2 regions of the Deinococcus actinosclerus genome follow, and region 2 is predicted to be linked to the other one. Evidence: riboswitches for the same ligand, from Rfam matches in the RefSeq annotation. Region 2 holds a riboswitch; the other holds the start of a gene.
What was found. A riboswitch is a leader RNA that binds a small molecule or an ion and turns the genes downstream of it on or off. The one in region 2 is predicted to bind thiamine pyrophosphate.
Positions count from the first base shown of each region.

Region 1 (4,808 bases), 820 kb from region 2:
AGCGCGGCCACGGCGCGCACGTAGGCCAGTCCGGCGGGCGCGCGGCCCGGTTTGGTGGGCGTGGCGTGCACCGGCCCGGCGGCGATGTACGCAGGGGCCTCGGCCAGCGCGGCATGCGCCTGCGCGGGCGCGTGCGTGCTCAGGCCCAGGCGTAGCCCCGGCGCGAGCCTGCGTGCCCAGGCGGGCGGCAGGTCCCCCTGCCCCAGGTGCACCCCGTCCGCGCCGCACGCGGCGGCCACGTCCACGCGGTCGTTGATGAAGAAGGGCACGCCGCGCGGGCGGGCCAGCGCCGCCACCCGCTCGCCCAGCGCGATGTACGCCCCTGCCTCCCAGTCCTTGCAGCGCAGTTGCAGCGTGTCCACCCCACCGTCCAGCGCAGCCTCAAGGCGCGCCAGGAACTCGGGTTCCGGTTGCCCGGCGCGGGGCGTGGCGACGAGGTACAGGCAGCCGAGGTTCACGCCTCCCCCTCGGGCGCCTGTTCCTGGCGCGGCACGTACACCTCGCCGCCCAGCGCGCGGAACTCGCGGGCCTTCTCCTCCAGTCCGGCCAGCACGTCGGGGGCGCGCAGGTCGTGACTGAGTTTCATGGAGCAGAAGTGCGGGCCGCACATCGAGCAGAAGTGCGCGGTCTTCGCCGCGTCGGCGGGCAGCGTCTCGTCGTGCAGCGCGCGGGCCTTCAGGGGGTCCAGGGACAGGTTGAACTGGTCCTCCCAGCGGAACTCGAACCGGGCTTTACTGAGGGCGTTGTCGCGGGCCTGCGCGCCGGGGTGGCCCTTGGCGAGGTCCGCGGCGTGCGCGGCAATGCGGTACGCGATCACGCCGTCGCGCACGTCCTGCCGGTCCGGGAGGCCCAGGTGCTCCTTGGGCGTGACGTAGCAGAGCATGGCGGTGCCGTACCACGCGATCTGAGCCGCGCCAATCGCGGACGTGATGTGGTCGTAGCCGGGCGCGATGTCGGTCGTGAGTGGCCCCAGCGTGTAGAAAGGCGCCTCCTGGCACACGTCGAGCTGGCGGGTCATGTTCTCGCGGATGAGCTGCATGGGCACGTGGCCGGGGCCCTCGATCATGGTCTGCACGCCGTGGTCCCACGCGACGCGGGTGAGTTCGCCCAGCGTGTCCAGCTCCGCGAACTGCGCGGCGTCGTTCGCGTCCTCGATGCTGCCGGGGCGCAGGCCGTCCCCGAGACTGAAGGTGATGTCGTACGCGGCGAGGATCTCGCAGATGTCCGCGAAGTGCGTATGCAGGAAGTTCTCGCGGTGGTGCGCGAGGCACCACTTGGCGAGGATGCTCCCGCCGCGCGACACGATCCCGGTGCGCCGCCGCGCGGTCAGCGGCAGGTGCGCCAGCCGCACCCCCGCGTGGACGGTCATGTAGTCCACGCCCTGCTCGGCCTGCTCGATCAGCGTGTCGCGGTACACGGCCCAGGTGAGGTCCTCGGCCACGCCCCCGACCTTCTCCAGCGCCTGATAGATCGGCACGGTGCCGACCGGCACGGCGCTGCCGCGCACGATCCACTCGCGGGTGGGGTGGATGTGCCGCCCGGTCGAGAGATCCATGATCGTGTCCGCGCCCCAGCGGGTCGCCCAGATCATCTTCCCGACCTCCTCCTCGATGGAGCTGGTCACGATGCTGGTGCCGAGGTTCGCGTTGATCTTCACGCGGAAGTTCCGCCCGATCACGGTGGGTTCCAGTTCCGGGTGGTTGATGTTCGCGGGGATCACCGCGCGGCCCCGCGCGACCTCCGCCCGGACGAATTCCGGCGTGATCTCGCGCGGGATGGCGGCCCCGAACCCCTGCCCGGTGTGCTGGTGGGTCAGGTCGAAATCCGGGTCCTGCCGCAGCGCCTCGCGCAGGGCGACGAATTCCATCTCCGGGGTGATCTCGCCGCGGCGCGCCGCCTGCAGCTGCGTGATCCCCGCACCGGGGCGGGCGCGGCGGGGGCGGGGCACGCGCGGGAACGGCAGCGGGCCGCTGACGTCCAGCGCGGGGTGGTGCCGCTCCTGCGCCAGTGCCAGCCGGGTGTCCCCGGCCAGCCAGGGCCGCGCGTGGCCCAGCCCGGCGCGCAGGTCCACGCTCAGGCGGGCGTCCGTGTACGGCCCGCTGGTGTCCGGCACGAGGACCGCCGGGTTCGGGACCGTGCGGGTCAGGTCGCCCACGCGCTCCAGGGTCGGCGACTGCCGGATGCGCCGCGCGGGCACCCGCACCCCTGCATGAATGGTGCCGGTCAGGTACACCTTCTCGCTGTTCGGGAACGGCGCGGTCAGCTCCGGGTCGAGGATCGTCAGGGCTTCGGTCGCGGGGTCGGTCGGGGGTGGGGTCAGGGTGGTCATGAACACTCCAGAGAAATGGGAACAGGACGGGGCCGCCGGGCACCCATGCGGGCGTCCGGATGTGGGGGCTGCCGTCAGCCGGGCAGCCCGTCAGGGCAGATCAGGTCGGGGCCTTTCAGGTCAGTGGATTCGCAACAACAAAACGCCCCCCTCACGCGTCGGAGGGGGGCGAAACACGACAACTGCTTCGGCACCCGTCACGCTCCCTCCGCTGGTGTGAACCAGATCAGGTTCCTAGGGTTGAACACGGTGTTCTCTCAGCCGACGCCCTTGACGGTCGGCACCCCTGGTGACTGTGCGGCGAGTGTACACCCCGCCGCCCGGGCGTGGAAGCCGGGGTGGTTTCACACGTCCAGACCGGGGAAGATGAGGGCGCACGCTCTCACGTTCCGGAGGTTTCCATGAACCGCGCCCTGCTGCTCCTGTTCCTGCCCACCCTGCTGCTGAGTGCGCCTGCCCGCGCGCAGGCGGCCCAGACCACCAAGACGACCCTGAGCACCTGCGGGGCGTACACCGTGAAGACCGTGGAGAACGGCTTCGACGACCCGCCGGACCGCGTGACCCTGTCGCGGGCGGGCGTGACGTACGCGACCGTCTCGGACACGATGGTCAGTGTGGACTGGTGCCGGGACGTGACGGGGGACGGCGTGCCGGAGGTGCTGCTGGCGGGCTTCTCGGGCGGCGCGCACTGCTGCTTCACGCATCACCTGTACTCGCTGACCTCGCCGCCCCGCAAGCTCCTGACGGCGTTCAGCGCGCACAGCGACACGCTGGAGGCGCGGCAGCTGGACGGGCGGGGGCCGCTGGAACTGGTCGGGTCGGACTGGCGCTTCGCGTACGGGTACGGCATGAGTTTCGCGGAGAGTGCGCCGCTGCCGGTGGTGTACTCGCTGCTGCCCACGCCGGGCGGCGCGCGGTTCGTGGAGAACACGCGGGCCTTTCCGGGGTTCATGCAGACCTTCGCCGCGCGCATGAACAGCGGCGACGTGTTCAGTGGGGGCGTGCTGGTGGCGTACGCCACGCGGGTGCTCACGCAGGGCGCGGCCGCTGCGGACGCGTGGGCGCAGGGGCAGCCGCAGCCGTGCCGGGCGTGGCTGGCGAACTACGGCCCGGATGTGGGGCAGGACCTGTCGGATGTCGGCATGTGGGACTGGCCCACGCGGGCCGGGGTGAACGCGGACGCGGGGCGGGGCGGGATCGGCGGGGCGTTCCTCACGCCGGGCACGCGGGCGTACCTGGCGCAGGTGATCGGCACGGACGCGGCGACGCTGCGCCTGTACCGCGCGCAGGGGACCGAGGTGGTGGCGGGGCCCGTCCTGCTGTCGGTGCCGGTGACCCGTGACGGGTACGGCGAGCCGGTCGTGCCGGTGTGGCCCCAGGTGACGGTGCGCCGCGCGTCGGGCCGGGACGACGCGCTGCTGCGGGATACGCGCAGCGGCAGCGTGCGCTACCTGCCGGTGCGCGTGTCGGCGCAGGGCATGGCGGAACTGAAGGACGACGCGCTGGGCGTCACCGCGCGCCTGCTGGGGGACCTGAGCGCCGTGGCGGAGCACGTGGCAGCGCAGTTCCGGGACGTGAAACGCACGCCCGAGCAGCAGGCCGAGGTGAAGCGGCGCGTGCAGGCGGCCGTGAGCCGCGCGCAGCCATGGCTGGCAGGCTGGAAGGGCCAGGAGCCGTTCGCGCTGGAGCGGCTGGGGAACTTCACGTTCAGCTCCGTGCGGCTGCTGACGGACACGCCCACGCGGGCGCAGGCGGTCATGACGACCACGGTGGGCTTCACGGACACGAAGACGGACAGCGAGTACGTGAACGGCGAGCGCTTCACGATGATCGTGAACCTCGCGCGCGGCGCGCAGGGCTGGGCCGTGACGGACTGGACGCTGGTGCCCCGCACGGGCGAACTGACCGAGGAGTGAGACGGACTCCGGTTGAATGGCCTGCAAAGCCGTTCATACGGAATGAAATTGACTTGCTTCTAATGTGGTCACGTTCCGTTGTCCCCTCTCCCCCTGTGGGATAGGGAGGGACTCGAAGAGCTGCGCAGCTGAGAAGCGAAGCGACGGAAGGGTGAGGGGGCCACCAGGCGACTCCAAGTGACTTGGAATCACTTGAATCCCGTATGAACAGCGCGCCGCCCGGAAGTCAGTGCCGGGCGGCGCGCTGGGTCGGCGGGCGGGTTACGGGAGGGCTTCGGCCTCGCGGACGATCTGCACGACGCGCTCGCGGATGTGACGTTCCTCGCGCAGGTAGCGCTGGGCGCTCATCTGCACGCCGATGGCGGCCACGACGGTGTCAGTGTCGCCGTGCGCGGTGTGCAGCGCGTGGTAGGGCACGCCCAGGGTGCACTGGCCGGGCACCCATTCCTCGATGGAGTACGCGTACCCGAGGCGTTTGACCTTGGCGACCTCGGTGCGCCACTCGTCCAGGCTGGTGATGGAGCTGGGCGTGCAGGCGGCGAAGGTGCGGGGGGTCATGTCGG
Region 1 covers NZ_CP013910.1:228,227-233,034, reverse strand. The annotation lists gene thiE (thiamine phosphate synthase) at 1-458, opposite strand, end outside; gene thiC (phosphomethylpyrimidine synthase ThiC) at 455-2,329, opposite strand; TPP riboswitch at 2,515-2,627, opposite strand; gene AUC44_RS01105 (hypothetical protein) at 2,731-4,245, shown strand; gene AUC44_RS01100 (IclR family transcriptional regulator) at 4,507-4,808, opposite strand, start outside.
Region 1: it holds a riboswitch for thiamine pyrophosphate, as region 2 does, so the genes downstream of both, thiC (phosphomethylpyrimidine synthase ThiC) here and AUC44_RS05070 (thiamine ABC transporter substrate-binding protein) in region 2, are expected to answer to the same signal.

Region 2 (4,808 bases):
CTGCCCAGCGTGAACACGGCGATGCCGAGCAGCATCAGGGGGCGGCGGCCGTAGCGGTCGCTGACGGTACCCACGATGGGCAGGGTGATGGTGGTCGCCAGCGAGTACGCGGTGAACGCCCAGGCGTACAGGTGGAAGCCGCCCAGGTCGCTGATGACGCGGGGCATGGCGCTGCCGACGACGGTGAGGTTGAGGCTGGACAGGAACAGCACGGTCAGGATACCGACGAACGCGAGGAGCTTCTCGCGCGACGGGGCCGGACTGGCCGGGGTGGGTGCGGGGGTGGTCATGCGGGGTCTCCGGGGGTGGGGCAGGGGGCGTGCAGGGCGGTGTCCAGGGCGGCCAGCGCGGCCAGGGCGGCCTGCACGCGCTCGGGGGGCAGGTGGCCGAAGTGCGCGTGGACGATGTCCTGCGCGACGGCGCGGGTGAGGGCGCGGGTGGCCTGGCCGTCCTGGGTGAGTTCTAGGCGCTGCACCCTGAGGTCGCTGGGGTCGGTGACGCGGCGCACCAGGCCCGCCTGGACGAGCTTGGTGACCATGCGGGTCACGGTGGGCGCGGGAAGGTTCTGTGCCTGCGCCACGGCGCCGGGCGTGTCGGCGCCGTCCATGACGGTCGCCAGCACGAGCAGCTCCTTGGTGTTCAGGCCCAGCGCGGTTTCCAGCGGCTCGTCGAGGACGTGGTGCACGCGCCGGGACAGCCGCAGGATCAGCCGGACGAGGCCGTACAGGTCGTCCATGACTGCGGTGGGGGTGAGGGTAGGACTTCCGTTCATTTCAGATGGAAGTATTTCAAATGGAAGGAGTTGCCGCCAGTGGAGAAGTGTTCATCCAGCAGGAACACCACAGGTCACACTTCAGGGGGCGACCGCGCTGACGGGCCTCAGCGGCCAGCCAGCGGCACACCCCTCAGGGCCGCCCAGCCGTCCAGCATCTCCGAGAGGCGCACCCCGCCGCGCAGGTGCGCGTCCAGCACGCCCGGCAGCCACGGCAGGGCGTCCCCCGGCAGGGCGTGCGGGTCGAACCACCCGACCTCCGAGGTCTTCTCCAGCGGTGTGGGCTCGCCCGCCCAGTCGCGGATCAGGAAGAACACGTCCAGGCCCCCCACGCCGTCCAGGTCGTAGCGGCAGGCACCCAGGCAGGTCAGGGCCGCCGGGTTCACGCGCAGGCCCACCTCCTCCAGCGCCTCGCGGGCCGCCGCCTGCGCCAGCGTCTCCCCCGCCTCCACGTGCCCGCCCGGCAGGCCCCACAGGCCATCGGCGTACGACGACCCGGAGCGGCGGCCCAGCAGCACCCGCCCCGCGTCGTCCTGCACGATCAGCCACGCCACCAGATGGAACGTCACGCGATCACCCGCGCCTCGCGCACGTCGCGCAGCTGCTCGGTCAGGCGCGCCCCGCGCCGCAGGTGGGCGTCCAGCAGCGGCGCGATCCACGGCAGGGCGTCCGGCGGCAGCGCGTCGGGGGCAAACCACGCGACCTCGGAGGTCTTGTGGAGCGGCTGCGGCTCGCCCTCCCAGGCAAGCGTGCGGAACAGGAAGTCCGTGCCCTGCGCGCCGTCCACCTCGTAGCGGCGCACGCCCAGCAGGGACAGCCCGGCCGGGTCGAGGCTCAGCCCCGTCTCCTCCCACACCTCGCGCGCGGCCGCCTCGGGCAGGCCCTCGCCACGCTCCACGCCACCGCCCGGCAGGCCCCACAGGCCATGCCCGTACGCCGAGCCGTCCCGGCGCCCCAGCAGCACCCGGCCCCCCTCATCCTGCACGACCACCCACACGAGCAGATTCCGCATGGCCCAGGGTGGCACGCGCCGCGTGCGGCAACCGCAACCGGTGACGCAGGACACTCCCCGCGCGGCGGCCTGCGCTATCCTGCCGGGTGCGTCACCGGGGGTGCCTGCCAAAGGGCGGGCTGAGACTTACCCCAGGAACCTGATCCGGGTCATTCCGGCGGAGGGAGCGTGACCGGCCGCCCACACCCGTGGTGACGGCCCACCGCTTCCCCTCGTGACGCGAGGGGACTTTCTTATGCGCAACACACTGATCCTGCTGACCGCACTCGCCGCCGCTGGCGCCGCCAGTGCCCAGACCACCCTGACCGTCATCACGCACGATTCGTTCGACGTGGACAAGAAACTCATCGCCGCGTTCGAGACGCAGAACAAAGCGAAGGTGCGCTTCATCAAGGGCGGCGACGCCGGGGAACTCCTGAACCGCCTGATCCTCACCCGCCGCGCCCCCATCGCCGACGTGGTGTACGGCCTGGACAACAGCCTGCTGCCCCGCGCCCGGCAGGCCGGCATCCTCCAGCCGTACAAGAGCCCCCTTCTCTCCCGCGTGCCCGCCGCGTACCGCCTGGGCGACGACGGCCTGCTGAACACCGTGGACTACGGCTTCGTGGCCCTGAACTACGACCGCGCGTGGTTCGAGAAGAACGGCGTGGCGCTCCCCAGGAGTCTCGACGACCTGAAGACCCCCGCCTACGCCAAGCTCACGGTCGTGCAGAGCCCCGCCACGAGCAGCCCCGGCCTCGCGTTCCTGCTCGCCACCGTCAACCACTACGGCGAGACCGGCGCGTGGCAGTGGTGGCGCGCCGCCCGGCAGGGGGGCATGAAAGTCACGCGCGGCTGGAGCGACGCGTACTACAAGGACTTCACCCGCAACGGCGGCAAGTACCCCATCGTCCTGTCCTACGCCAGCAGCCCCGCCGCCGAGGTCTTCTACGCCGACGGCTTCAACCCCGCTAAACTTCCCGCGCAGGCCCCCACCGCCAACCTCTTCCTGCCCGGCAGCACCTACACCCAGCTCGAAGGCGTGGGCATCCTGAAAGGCACCAAGCAGGCTGCCCTCGCCCGGAAATTCGTGGACTTCATGCTGGGCGCGCCCGTCCAGGCCGATATTCCCACCCGCATGTGGATCTACCCCGCCGTGAAAGGCACCACCATGAACCCCGTGTTCACCTTCGCGCAGGAACCCCAGCCCACCACCGTGAAAGCCGAGGTCGCCGCCAACCCCCAGCGCCTTGTGGACGCCTGGGTCACGCAGGTCCTCAGAGCCCGGTGAGGGCGCGGCAAAATCAACCACTCTGCCCAAGCTGAACAAGTAGAACCTGCCGACATGCACCGAGACACCCTGCCCCTCTACCGTCCTGGCCCACGAGCCGTCGTGCGCGCAGCGCGCGGGCCTTCGGCGGTACCGGACTCGCAGAGCTGCGGAGCAGAGGATGGCGTCGAGGCCGGACACGTCACCGCCCAACTCCGACACGCTGCGTCAGTCAAATCTCTTGCCCAGTGCAACGGAAGCCCACTCGTGCCCCCTGGCGATGGGGGCTGGGGGGTAGGGCAGCCCGCCGCAGGCGCCCCCCTATGACGTCCCCGAAACTCCAGGGTTGGCTCCTCGCCCTGCCCGGCCTGATCTTCGTGGCGCTGTGCCTCGTCCTGCCGCTGGCCAGAACGCTGCGGGAGGGGGGCGTGACCCTGGACGTGTGGCGTGACCCGTACTTCCAGGGTCGCCTTGCCTGGACCTTGACGCAGGCGGGCGTGACGGCGGGCGTGGCGGCGCTGATCGGCGTGCCGCTGGCGTTCCTGCTGTCGCGCTTCGAGGTACGCGGAAAATCGCTGTTCCTGCGGCTGCTGCTGTTGCCGTTCGTGACGCCGACGCTGGTGGCGGTGCTGGGCCTGAGTGCGCTGCTGGGTCCGCAGGGGTGGGTGACGCGCCTGACGGGGGTAGACCTGAGTGACACGCCGACGCTGCTGGTGCTGGGGAACCTGTTCTTCAACGTGCCGGTGCTGGTGCGCCTGAGTTACGCGGGGTTCGCGCGGGTGCCGGGGAACGTGGTGGGCGCGGCGCGGTCGCTGGGCGCGCCCTGGTGGCGGGCGGCGCTGGGCGTGGCGCTCCCGCTGGCGCTGCCGGGGGTGCTGGCGGGAGTGGTGCTGGTGTTCCTGTACTCGGCGTTGAGTTTCGGCCTGCCGCTGGCGCTGGGTGGGGAGCGGTTCGCGACGCTGGAGGTGGAGATCTACACCCTGACGGCCCTGCAACTGCGCCTGTCGGAGGCGAGTGCCCTGATCGTGGGGCAGCTTGGGTTCACGCTGCTGGCGACCTGGGCGTACGTGGCACTGTCGCGCGGTGGGGTGGGCGTGCCGTTGGGGGGCCTGCCGCGCGCGCGGGGCGGGGCGCGGGCGGCGCTGCTGCTCTTGGGTGGCGTGGTGGCGCTCGTGTGTTTCGCGCCGCTGGTGGCGGTGGCGCTGCGGGGCGTGCTGGGCGCGTCGGGATTCACGCTGGGGTACTGGCAGGGCGTCCTGGCGGACGAATCGACGCCGCTGCTCGTGTGGAACACGCTGCGCTTCGGGCTGATGGCCCTGGCCGGCGCCACCCTGCTGGGCGGCCTGTACGCGCTGGGCGCGTGGCGGGCCGGGTCGCGGGCGCTGGATCTGGTCTCGCTGCTGCCGCTGATGGTCTCCCCTGTCAGCCTCGCGGTCGGGTACCTGCTGGCGTACCCGGTGCTGGCCGCCACGCTGCCCATGCTGATCGCGGCGTACACGCTGCTGGCGTGGCCGCTGGTGGTGCGCTCGCTGCTGCCCGCGCTGCGGGCCATTCCACCCCGGCTGCTGGGGGCCGCCCGCTCCCTGGGCGCCAGTCGCGGCGCGGCGTTCCGGTCGGTGACGGTGCCGCTGGCCTTCCCGGCGCTGCGGGGCGGCGGGGCGCTGGCCCTGGCGACCGTGCTGGGCGAGTTCGGCGCCACGCTGGTCCTCACTCGGCCCGAGTGGGCGACCCTCAGCACCGGCCTGTACGAACGGCTGGGCCGCCCCGGCGAACGC
Region 2 covers NZ_CP013910.1:1,046,718-1,051,525, reverse strand. The annotation lists gene AUC44_RS05090 (MDR family MFS transporter) at 1-290, opposite strand, end outside; gene AUC44_RS05085 (MarR family winged helix-turn-helix transcriptional regulator) at 287-772, opposite strand; gene AUC44_RS05080 (NUDIX domain-containing protein) at 880-1,341, opposite strand; gene AUC44_RS05075 (NUDIX domain-containing protein) at 1,338-1,784, opposite strand; TPP riboswitch at 1,871-1,968, shown strand; gene AUC44_RS05070 (thiamine ABC transporter substrate-binding protein) at 2,020-3,054, shown strand; gene AUC44_RS05065 (ABC transporter permease) at 3,357-4,808, shown strand, end outside.